2 regions of the Mesorhizobium shangrilense genome follow, and region 1 is predicted to be linked to the other one. Evidence: predicted binding sites of a transcription regulator. Region 1 holds the regulator's gene; the other holds the start of a gene.
The links. The regulator HrcA, encoded in region 1, represses chaperone genes, less so after heat shock. The targets are predictions, from matches to a motif close to GTTAGCACTCNCNNNNNGNGAGTGCTAAC.

Region 1 (4,416 bases):
GGCGCGGTGCGACAGCGCCGTCGGCTGGCCGGGTTTCCAGCCGTGCTTTTCCTCGGCACTCATCTCGCCGAAGGTCTTTTCGAATCCACCAGGCAGGAACACCGGGTCATAGCCGAAGCCAAGTTCGCCGCGTGGCGGCCACACCAGCGTGCCCTCGACCTCGCCGCGATAGTATTCGGCATCGCCGTCGGGAAAGGCGAGGCAGATGACGGCGACGAAGCGGCCCTTGCGCTGCTCCGGCGAGGCCGCGCCGACTTCATGCAGCGCCACCTCTGTGCGCTGCATGGCCATGCCGAAATCGCGTGAACCGTCGGCTTTTTCAGCCCAGTTGGCGGTGTAGACGCCCGGCGCGCCGTCGAGCGCATCGACACAAAGGCCGGAATCATCCGACAGCGCCGGCAGGCCCGTGGCCTTGGCCGCGGCCAAGGCCTTGATGTAGGCGTTCTCCTCGAAAGTGGTGCCGGTCTCGTCCGGTTCCGGCAGGCCATAATCCCTGGCCGATTTCGCCTCGAAGCCGAACGGCCCCATCAGGTCGGCGAATTCGCGCAGCTTGCCGGCATTGTGGCTGGCGACAACGATCTTTTTCCCGTCAAGCGTATGCATCAAAGGCCCCAGATTCGTGGCTCGGCAAATTCGATGGAATTGCCCGAGGGATCGCGGATATAGATCGAACGACCGCCCTGCGGCCATTCGAATTCGCTTTCGATGGCAATCTTCTTCGCCTCTAGATGCGCCTTCCAGCCCGCGATTTCCACAGCGCTGGCGGCAAAGCAGAGATGACCTTCGCCGACAGTGCCATGCGGCGGCACTTTCAGTCTCGCGTCGGGCGCGGGCGGCACTTTCGTCGCTTCGGCGTTGAAGATGAGCAGGACACCGGCACCGCAGCGGAAAAAGAGGTGCCGGCCGTCGACCTTGCCGAGGAGGCGGAGGCCGAGGATATCGGTGTAGAAATTTTCGGCCGCCGCCAGATCGGTGACGTAGAGGGCGGATTCCAAGATTGTGGAAGGAGTCACGAGACACCCCCCTCTGCCCTGCCGGGCATCTCCCCCGCATGGGGGGAGATTGGCAGCTTCAGCGTCACAGCCCACTCTGCAGCGCTAGGGTTTAGCGAAAGCTTCGGCGACAGCCGATCTTCCCCCTTGCGGGGGAGGTGGCCGGCAGGCCAGAGGGGGGTGGGAAGGATCGCCAACCTTTATCGCCTTACAATCGGAACCTAAGCCACCGCCATCTGCTGCAGGCTGACCAGGCGCTGGATGCCCTTCTTGGCCAGGCCCATCAAGGACGCGAACTGCTCTTCGGAGAAGGGTTCGCCCTCGGCCGTGCCCTGGATCTCGACGATGCCGCCCTTGCCGGTCATGACGAAATTGGCGTCGGTGCCAGCCGAGGAATCCTCCACATAGTCGAGATCGATGACCGGCTGGCCATCATGGATGCCGCAGGAAATCGCCGCGACATGATCCTTCAGCACCTTGGAAACGCTGGCCATCTGCCGGGCTTCCATCCAGCGCAGGCAATCATACAGCGCCACCCAGCCGCCGGTGATCGATGCCGTGCGGGTGCCGCCATCGGCCTGGATCACGTCGCAGTCGACGGTGATCTGCTGTTCGCCCAGCGCCTGCAGATCGACAACCGCACGCAGCGAACGGCCGATCAGCCGCTGGATCTCCAGCGTGCGGCCGCCCTGCTTGCCGGCGGAGGCCTCGCGGCGCATGCGCTCGCCCGTCGAGCGCGGCAGCATGCCGTATTCGGCCGTCACCCAGCCCTTGCCCGAATTGCGCATCCAGCCCGGCACCTTTTCCTCCAGGCTCGCCGTGCACAGAACATGCGTATCGCCAAACTTCACCAGGCATGAGCCTTCGGCGTGCTTGGAGACGCCGCGCTCGAAGGAGATGGCGCGCATTTCGTCGAATTGGCGTTTGGAAGGGCGCATTCAGGCTTCTTTCTTGTCATTTTTCGGAATCGTGGCCGGCTTGTAGCCGCACGAGGCGCATGGCGCAAAGGAAAATGGCCGAGCGATCCGACACAGACACCGGGCGATCTGACACAGACACCGGGTTGCGCGGGCATGGCCGAAGTCTATATCCTTGGTAAGGAGGTTTTTGGCACGCATGACCAAAGCAGTCGCCGATCCCATTGTGCAATCGCCCGCTCTTCAATCGCTGGACTTGCGTTCGCGCGACATCTTCCGGCGCATCGTCGATTCCTACCTGAAGGATGGCGAGCCCGTGGGCTCGCGCAGCCTGTCGCGCATCCTGCCGTCCTCGCTATCGCCAGCCACCATCCGCAACGTGATGAGCGACCTCGAACATCTCGGCCTCATCTACGCGCCGCACATCTCGGCCGGCCGGCTGCCGACCCAGGCTGGCCTGCGCTTCTTCGTCGACGCCTTCATGGAACTCGGCGATCTCTCGGACGAGGAGCGCCGCGCCATCGAGGCGCAGGTGCGCGCGTCCGGTTCAGGCGCCACGCTGGAACACATGCTGACCGAAGCCAGCCAGATGCTGTCGGGCATGTCGCGCGGCGCCGGTCTCGTGCTTGCTGCCAAGAACGAGGTGGCGCTGAAGCATATCGAGTTCATCCAGCTCGAACCGACCAAGGCCTTGGCGGTGCTGGTGTCGCAGAACGGCGATGTCGAAAACCGGGTTGTCGACCTGCCCGCCGGCATCACCATTTCGCAACTGCACGAGGCCTCGAATTTCCTCAACGCCCATATTCGCGGCCGCACGCTGGCCGAGGCGCGGGTCGAGATCGCCCGCATCAAGGAAGAGACCAGGGCGGCCCTCGACACACTGTCGCAGGATCTGGTCGAGAAGGGACTGGCGGTATGGGCCGGCGCCGATAGCGGCCTGCCGGCGCGTCTCATCGTACGCGGCCGCGCCAATCTTCTGGAGAACGTCACGGCCCAGGCCGACATCGAATTGTTGCGGCATCTGTTCGAGGACATGGAGACGCAGGACGGGCTGATCCAGTTGCTCGATCTGGCCGAGGAGGGATCGGGCGTGCGTATCTTCATCGGCTCGGAAAACAAGCTGTTTTCGCTGTCGGGCTCGTCGCTGGTCGTCGCGCCCTATCGCGACAAGGATGCCCGTGTCGTCGGCGCGCTGGGCGTCATCGGCCCGACGCGGCTGAACTACGCGCGCATCGTGCCGATGGTCGACTATACGGCGCAACTTATTTCCCGCATGCTGCGCTAAGGTGTATTGGTATTCAGGTGATGCCGGCCCGCAAACGGCTGATACCTGCGCTTCCGGTGCTCGCGTACGAGAAGTACGCTCCGCTCCGGTTTTCGGAAGCCACCATTTTCGGCGCGGCCTGACCTGTATCTCAATACACCTTATCCCTAGCGGAAGGCTGACAAGGAGAAAAACAATGGCGCTCGAAGAGATCAAGGCCCAGATCAGCCTGCTGCTCGAGGAGATGGTCAACCAGCCCGAGGACCAGCACGAAGTGCAGGAGCAGTTGCGCGAAAAGCTGAGAGCAATGCGCGCCATGGGCCTGCCGTTGCCGGCCGATCTGGTGGAACTGGAAAAGCGCCTCGACGACGATTTCTACGCGGCCGGGAATTGAGCCACATTCAACTCCTCGTGTGAGTTGGAACGACCGCCGGTGCCGCCCGTTTCCTGTCTTCGCGACCGATCCTTGGAGGACAGGATGATCCGGTTTGCAGGCCCGACAGCAATTTCCGCCTTGTTTCTCGCCACGGCGGCATTCGCCCAACAGGCGGATCAGCCTGTGCTGAAGGGGCAAGCCGCCTTTGGCGACTGGCGTGCCGACAGGCCGGGCGTGCGCCGCTTCATCAAGCCGGAAGATTTGCCGAAGGCCTATGCCACGAAATCGGCGTCGAACGGCGCCGGACTCGTGGACAGGCCGAAAGGCGCCATGCCGCAACTGCCGCCTGGTTTCTCGGCGCAGCTGATCGCGTCGGGCATCGACAACCCACGCGTCGTTCGCGTCGCACCGAATGGCGACCTGTTCGTCGCTGACAGCGAGGCCAACCAGATCCGCGTCTACCGTCTCGCCGAGGGCGGTGCGACGCCTGTCGACACAATCTTCGCCGACGGCCTGACCCAACCCTACGGCATCGCCTTTTACCCGGCGGACAACCCGCAATGGGTCTATGTCGCCAACAGCGACAGCATCGTTCGCTTTCCTTATCATGCTGGAGACATGAAGGCCTCCGGCGCGCCGGAAGTCCTCGTCGACGCCATCCCTTCGAACCATCACTGGACGCGCGATATTGCCTTCTCGCCCGACGGCAAGACGCTCTATCTGTCGGTCGGTTCGGGATCGAACGTCGCCGAAGGCATGGCGAAGAAACCGGAGGGCGGGCTCGACGCATGGATCAAGTCGAAGCCTCTCGGCGCCACCTGGGGTTCGGAATACGGCCGGGCCGATGTGATGGCTTTCGACCCTGAC
Region 2 (4,416 bases), 2.4 Mb from region 1:
TGGCGACGGAAGGAAGTCCTGGCAATCGGTCGACAAGACCGACGGCCACGTCTCCTCCCGGTACACCCCGTCCGGTCAACTCATGCTGATGGCAGGTCTCCTGGCTCGCGGGTCGTTGCGCCATCCTGCCTTCCCAGCCTTGCCGGCCAGTGGCATTTCGGATTTTGCTCGCCGCTTACAGTTGCGGGGGCAGCCACGGCCTCGATCCAGACGGATCTCACCGCGTTCCCTTTTCACCCCTCGCCTTTCGGCGCGGGGACCATCACCGCCCCACCGTAGTTTTCCCCCGAGCCCATCGCAATGATTTTTTGATGAACCGCACCTTCCGGATCGCTGGTTCTTCAAATTAATGTTATGTAATATTATTACTAAGACAATATTGCCTGCACGTCAACCCTTTGGTCCGTCGGGCGCTCGCTGAATTCGACCCGCGGCATCAACGCTCGTGCCACTCCGAGCTGTTGGGTCACGTGCCGAGATGGTTTCGATTTTGCGCGATGCGCAATTTCGATCAAACTGGCCGTGAGGCCGGGTGTCACAATGGCCGCGTCAATTGCGAGGAGATGCATGAACCCGACCGAAAAAGCATTGTGGTTCGTCGAAAGCCATCTGCCGGAAGCGGTCACGCTCGACGACATCGCTGAGAGGAGCGGTGTATCGCGCTTTCATGTAACGCGCGCTTTCGGGGCCGCCACGGGCCGCTCGGTAATGGGCTACATGCGCGCGCGCCGGCTGACAGAGGCGGCGCGCAAACTTGCCGCCGGAGCGCCGGACATCCTCTCGGTCGCGCTCGACGCCGGCTACAACTCGCATGAGGCGTTCACCCGCGCCTTCCGCGACCAGTTCGGCACCACGCCGGAACTGGTTCGCGCGCAGGGCAACCTCAAGAACCTCCATCTCGTGGAGCCAATCCTGATGGACCAGTCGTTCCTTGTCACTCTCGAACCGCCGCGCTTCGAAACCAGCCGCGCCTTTCTGATCGCCGGTCTAGGCGAGCGCTACAGCTGCGAGACCAGCGCCGCCATTCCGATGCAATGGCAACGCTTCGGCCCCTACATCGGCAACATTCCCGGCGAAACCGGCGACATCGCCTACGGCGTCTGCGTCAACGGCGATGACGCCGGCAATTTCGACTACATCGCCGGCGTCGAAGTGTCCGACTTTTCCGACCTGCCCAAGGAGCTTTGCCGAGTCCGGGTGCCGGCTCAGAAATATGCCGTCTTCGCCCATCGCGAGCACATCTCGACCATTCGCCGAACGGTCAATACGATCTGGAACAAATGGCTGCCGGTGTCCGGCCATGAGATCGCCGACGCGCCCGAATTCGAGCGCTATGGCAGGGAATTCAATCCTCGTAGCGGCGATGGCGGACTGGAGATATGGATACCGGTCAGGGGGTAGAGCCCCGCAGATCGTGTTCGGCCACAATTGCCGAAACACGATCACATTGCCGCCATTCATTCCACGGTGATGGCGACCTCATAGAGTCCGGGATGAGCCTGCCCTAATGCCTTGTTGCGCTCCAGAAAACCATTTTCCTGCAGATGCTTGAACACGCGGCGCATAGCCGCCTCGTCCCGCGCCTGGGCATAGTTGACGACACGACTGCCATCGAGGCCGCGGTGCAGGCTGGCCGACATCCAGCCGGGCACGGCGCGGCAGCTTGCGGCCGCTTCCCGCAAGAGGCCGATCAGCGCCTGCTGGCCGCCTTCGGGCACGGTGAAGACATTGATCTGGGTAATAACGCCGGTATTGGCGCGAATGATGGGCATGGACTTCTCCTTCGGTGAGCGCCTGGCACACGAAGGGACGCCGACAGGCGAAAACTCCGCACGCCAAGCTGGGCGTAAAGCACGCCCTCAGCTTGCCGTGGGTTCCCGCATGGGAGGGAACGGAGCTTCCATTGGTTGGAAGGGAGCGGGCTTACCTTTTGCCGTTCCAAGGTCCTTTTCGACGGCTTGTCGTAGCATGTCGAATTGTGGCCAACAATTACCCTGGATGGCCGAGGCCACGGCAAGATCGACATTTCAGCAGAGCCTATTTGGAGAAAACCATTCTTTGTTCGCAGAGTGTTGGCGCGCCTTGACTCTGGCCAGCCGCGAGCCTATTTCACCGCCACGTTAGCACTCGCCATTGGTGAGTGCTAACCACAGGTCCGGCGCCGCCGGATAGAGGAACTGTTCTCACCGTTCTCATCGAGGAAGAAAACATGGCAAAGTCGAAGTTCCGCCCGCTTCATGACCGCGTGGTCGTTCGCCGGGTCGAATCCGAATCCAAGACCGCCGGCGGGATCATCATCCCGGATACGGCAAAGGAAAAGCCGCAGGAAGGCGAAATCATCGCCGTCGGCTCCGGCGCTCGTGACGAAGCTGGCAAGCTCGTCCCGCTGGACGTCAAGGCTGGCGACCGCATCCTGTTCGGCAAGTGGTCGGGCACCGAAGTCAAGCTCAATGGCGAAGACCTTCTGATCATGAAGGAATCCGACATCATGGGCATCATCGGCTGAATATCGGCCTCACCGTCAACTGAATTTCGGGCTTGATCCCAAGCCCCTGCCAGGAGCTGAAAATGGCTGCTAAAGACGTAAAATTCTCCCGTGACGCCCGCGAGCGCATGCTGCGCGGTGTCAACATCCTCGCCGACGCGGTGAAGGTCACGCTCGGCCCCAAGGGCCGCAACGTTGTCATCGACAAGTCGTTCGGCGCCCCGCGCATCACCAAGGACGGCGTCACCGTCGCCAAGGAAATCGAGCTTGAAGACAAGTTCGAGAACATGGGCGCGCAGATGGTCCGCGAAGTTGCTTCGAAGACCAACGACATCGCCGGCGACGGCACGACGACCGCGACCGTTCTGGCGCAGTCGATCGTCCAGGAAGGCCACAAGGCGGTTGCCGCCGGCATGAACCCGATGGACCTGAAGCGCGGCATCGATCTGGCCGTCACCGAAGTCGTCGCGGCGCTCGGCAAGGCTGCCAAGAAGATCAAGACCTCCGAGGAAGTTGCCCAGGTCGGCACGATCTCGGCCAATGGCGACGAGTCGGTCGGCAAGATGATCGCGGAAGCGATGCAGAAGGTCGGCAACGAAGGCGTCATCACGGTTGAGGAAGCCAAGACCGCCGAGACCGAACTCGAAGTCGTCGAAGGCATGCAGTTCGACCGCGGCTATCTCTCGCCCTACTTCGTCACCAACGCCGACAAGATGGTTGCCGAGCTCGAGGACGTCTACATCCTCCTCCACGAGAAGAAGCTTTCCAACCTGCAGGCCATGCTGCCGGTCCTCGAAGCCGTCGTGCAGACCTCGAAGCCGCTGCTCATCATCTCGGAAGACGTCGAAGGCGAGGCTCTGGCCACGCTGGTCGTCAACAAGCTGCGCGGTGGCCTGAAGATCGCCGCCGTCAAGGCGCCAGGCTTCGGTGATCGCCGCAAGGCCATGCTGGAAGACATCGCCATCCTGACCGGTGGCCAGGTCATCTCGGAAGACCTCGGCATCAAGCTCGAGAACGTCGGCCTCAACATGCTCGGCCGCGCCAAGAAGGTGTCGATCTCCAAGGAGAACACCACCATCGTCGACGGCGCCGGCAAGAAGGCCGAGATCCAGGGCCGCGTCGCCCAGATCAAGCAGCAGATCGAAGAGACCACTTCGGACTACGACAAGGAGAAGCTGCAGGAACGTCTGGCGAAGCTCGCTGGCGGCGTTGCCGTGATCCGCGTCGGCGGTGCGACGGAAGTCGAAGTCAAGGAAAAGAAGGACCGCGTCGATGACGCCCTCAACGCGACCCGCGCGGCCGTGGAAGAAGGCATCGTTGCCGGCGGTGGCGTTGCCCTGCTGCGCGCTTCGGCCAACATCAAGGCCACCGGCGCCAATGCCGACCAGGCCGCTGGCATCAACATCGTTCGTCGTGCACTGCAGGCTCCGGCCCGCCAGATCGCTGCAAACGCCGGTGCGGAAGCTTCGATCGTTGCTGGCAAGATCCTTGAGAACAAGGGCGCGACCTTCGGCTACAACGCCCAGTCGGGCGAATATGGCGACATGATCGCCATGGGCATCGTCGACCCGGTCAAGGTCGTGCGCACGGCTCTTCAGGACGCGGCTTCGGTCGCCGGCCTGCTCGTCACCACCGAAGCCATGATCGCCGAAGCTCCCAAGAAGGACTCGGCTGGTGGCGGCATGCCTGGCGGCATGGGCGGCGGCGGCATGGGCGGCATGGGTGGAATGGACTTCTAATCCAGCCAACTGGCTAAGCTTGAGAGAAGGGCGGCAGAGATGCCGCCCTTTTTGTTATGTCGATAGTCAAGATCCCAGTTTTAAATCGCCGTTAACCATCAATCGCGAAACCCCTTCCCTCCTTGCGGCAAGTGCAGCGGGCAATCGATCGCGGTTATCTTGAACAACACCGGCTACTTATGCAGTTCCAGG

Region 2: the regulator HrcA is predicted to act here: its motif matches at 2,120-2,148, upstream of groES (co-chaperone GroES).

What each region holds. Positions count from the first base shown of each region.
Region 1 covers NZ_JBEWSZ010000001.1:4,588,408-4,592,823, forward strand. Annotated here, with positions in the region: gene rdgB (RdgB/HAM1 family non-canonical purine NTP pyrophosphatase) at 1-603, opposite strand, end outside; gene ABVQ20_RS22160 (VOC family protein) at 603-1,013, opposite strand; gene rph (ribonuclease PH) at 1,214-1,930, opposite strand; gene hrcA (heat-inducible transcriptional repressor HrcA) at 2,109-3,194, shown strand; gene ABVQ20_RS22175 (hypothetical protein) at 3,370-3,567, shown strand; gene ABVQ20_RS22180 (PQQ-dependent sugar dehydrogenase) at 3,652-4,416, shown strand, end outside.
Region 2 covers NZ_JBEWSZ010000001.1:2,148,671-2,153,086, forward strand. Annotated here, with positions in the region: cobalamin riboswitch at 74-279, opposite strand; gene ABVQ20_RS10865 (AraC family transcriptional regulator) at 568-1,401, shown strand; gene ABVQ20_RS10870 (antibiotic biosynthesis monooxygenase family protein) at 1,458-1,772, opposite strand; gene groES (co-chaperone GroES) at 2,210-2,506, shown strand; gene groL (chaperonin GroEL) at 2,569-4,224, shown strand.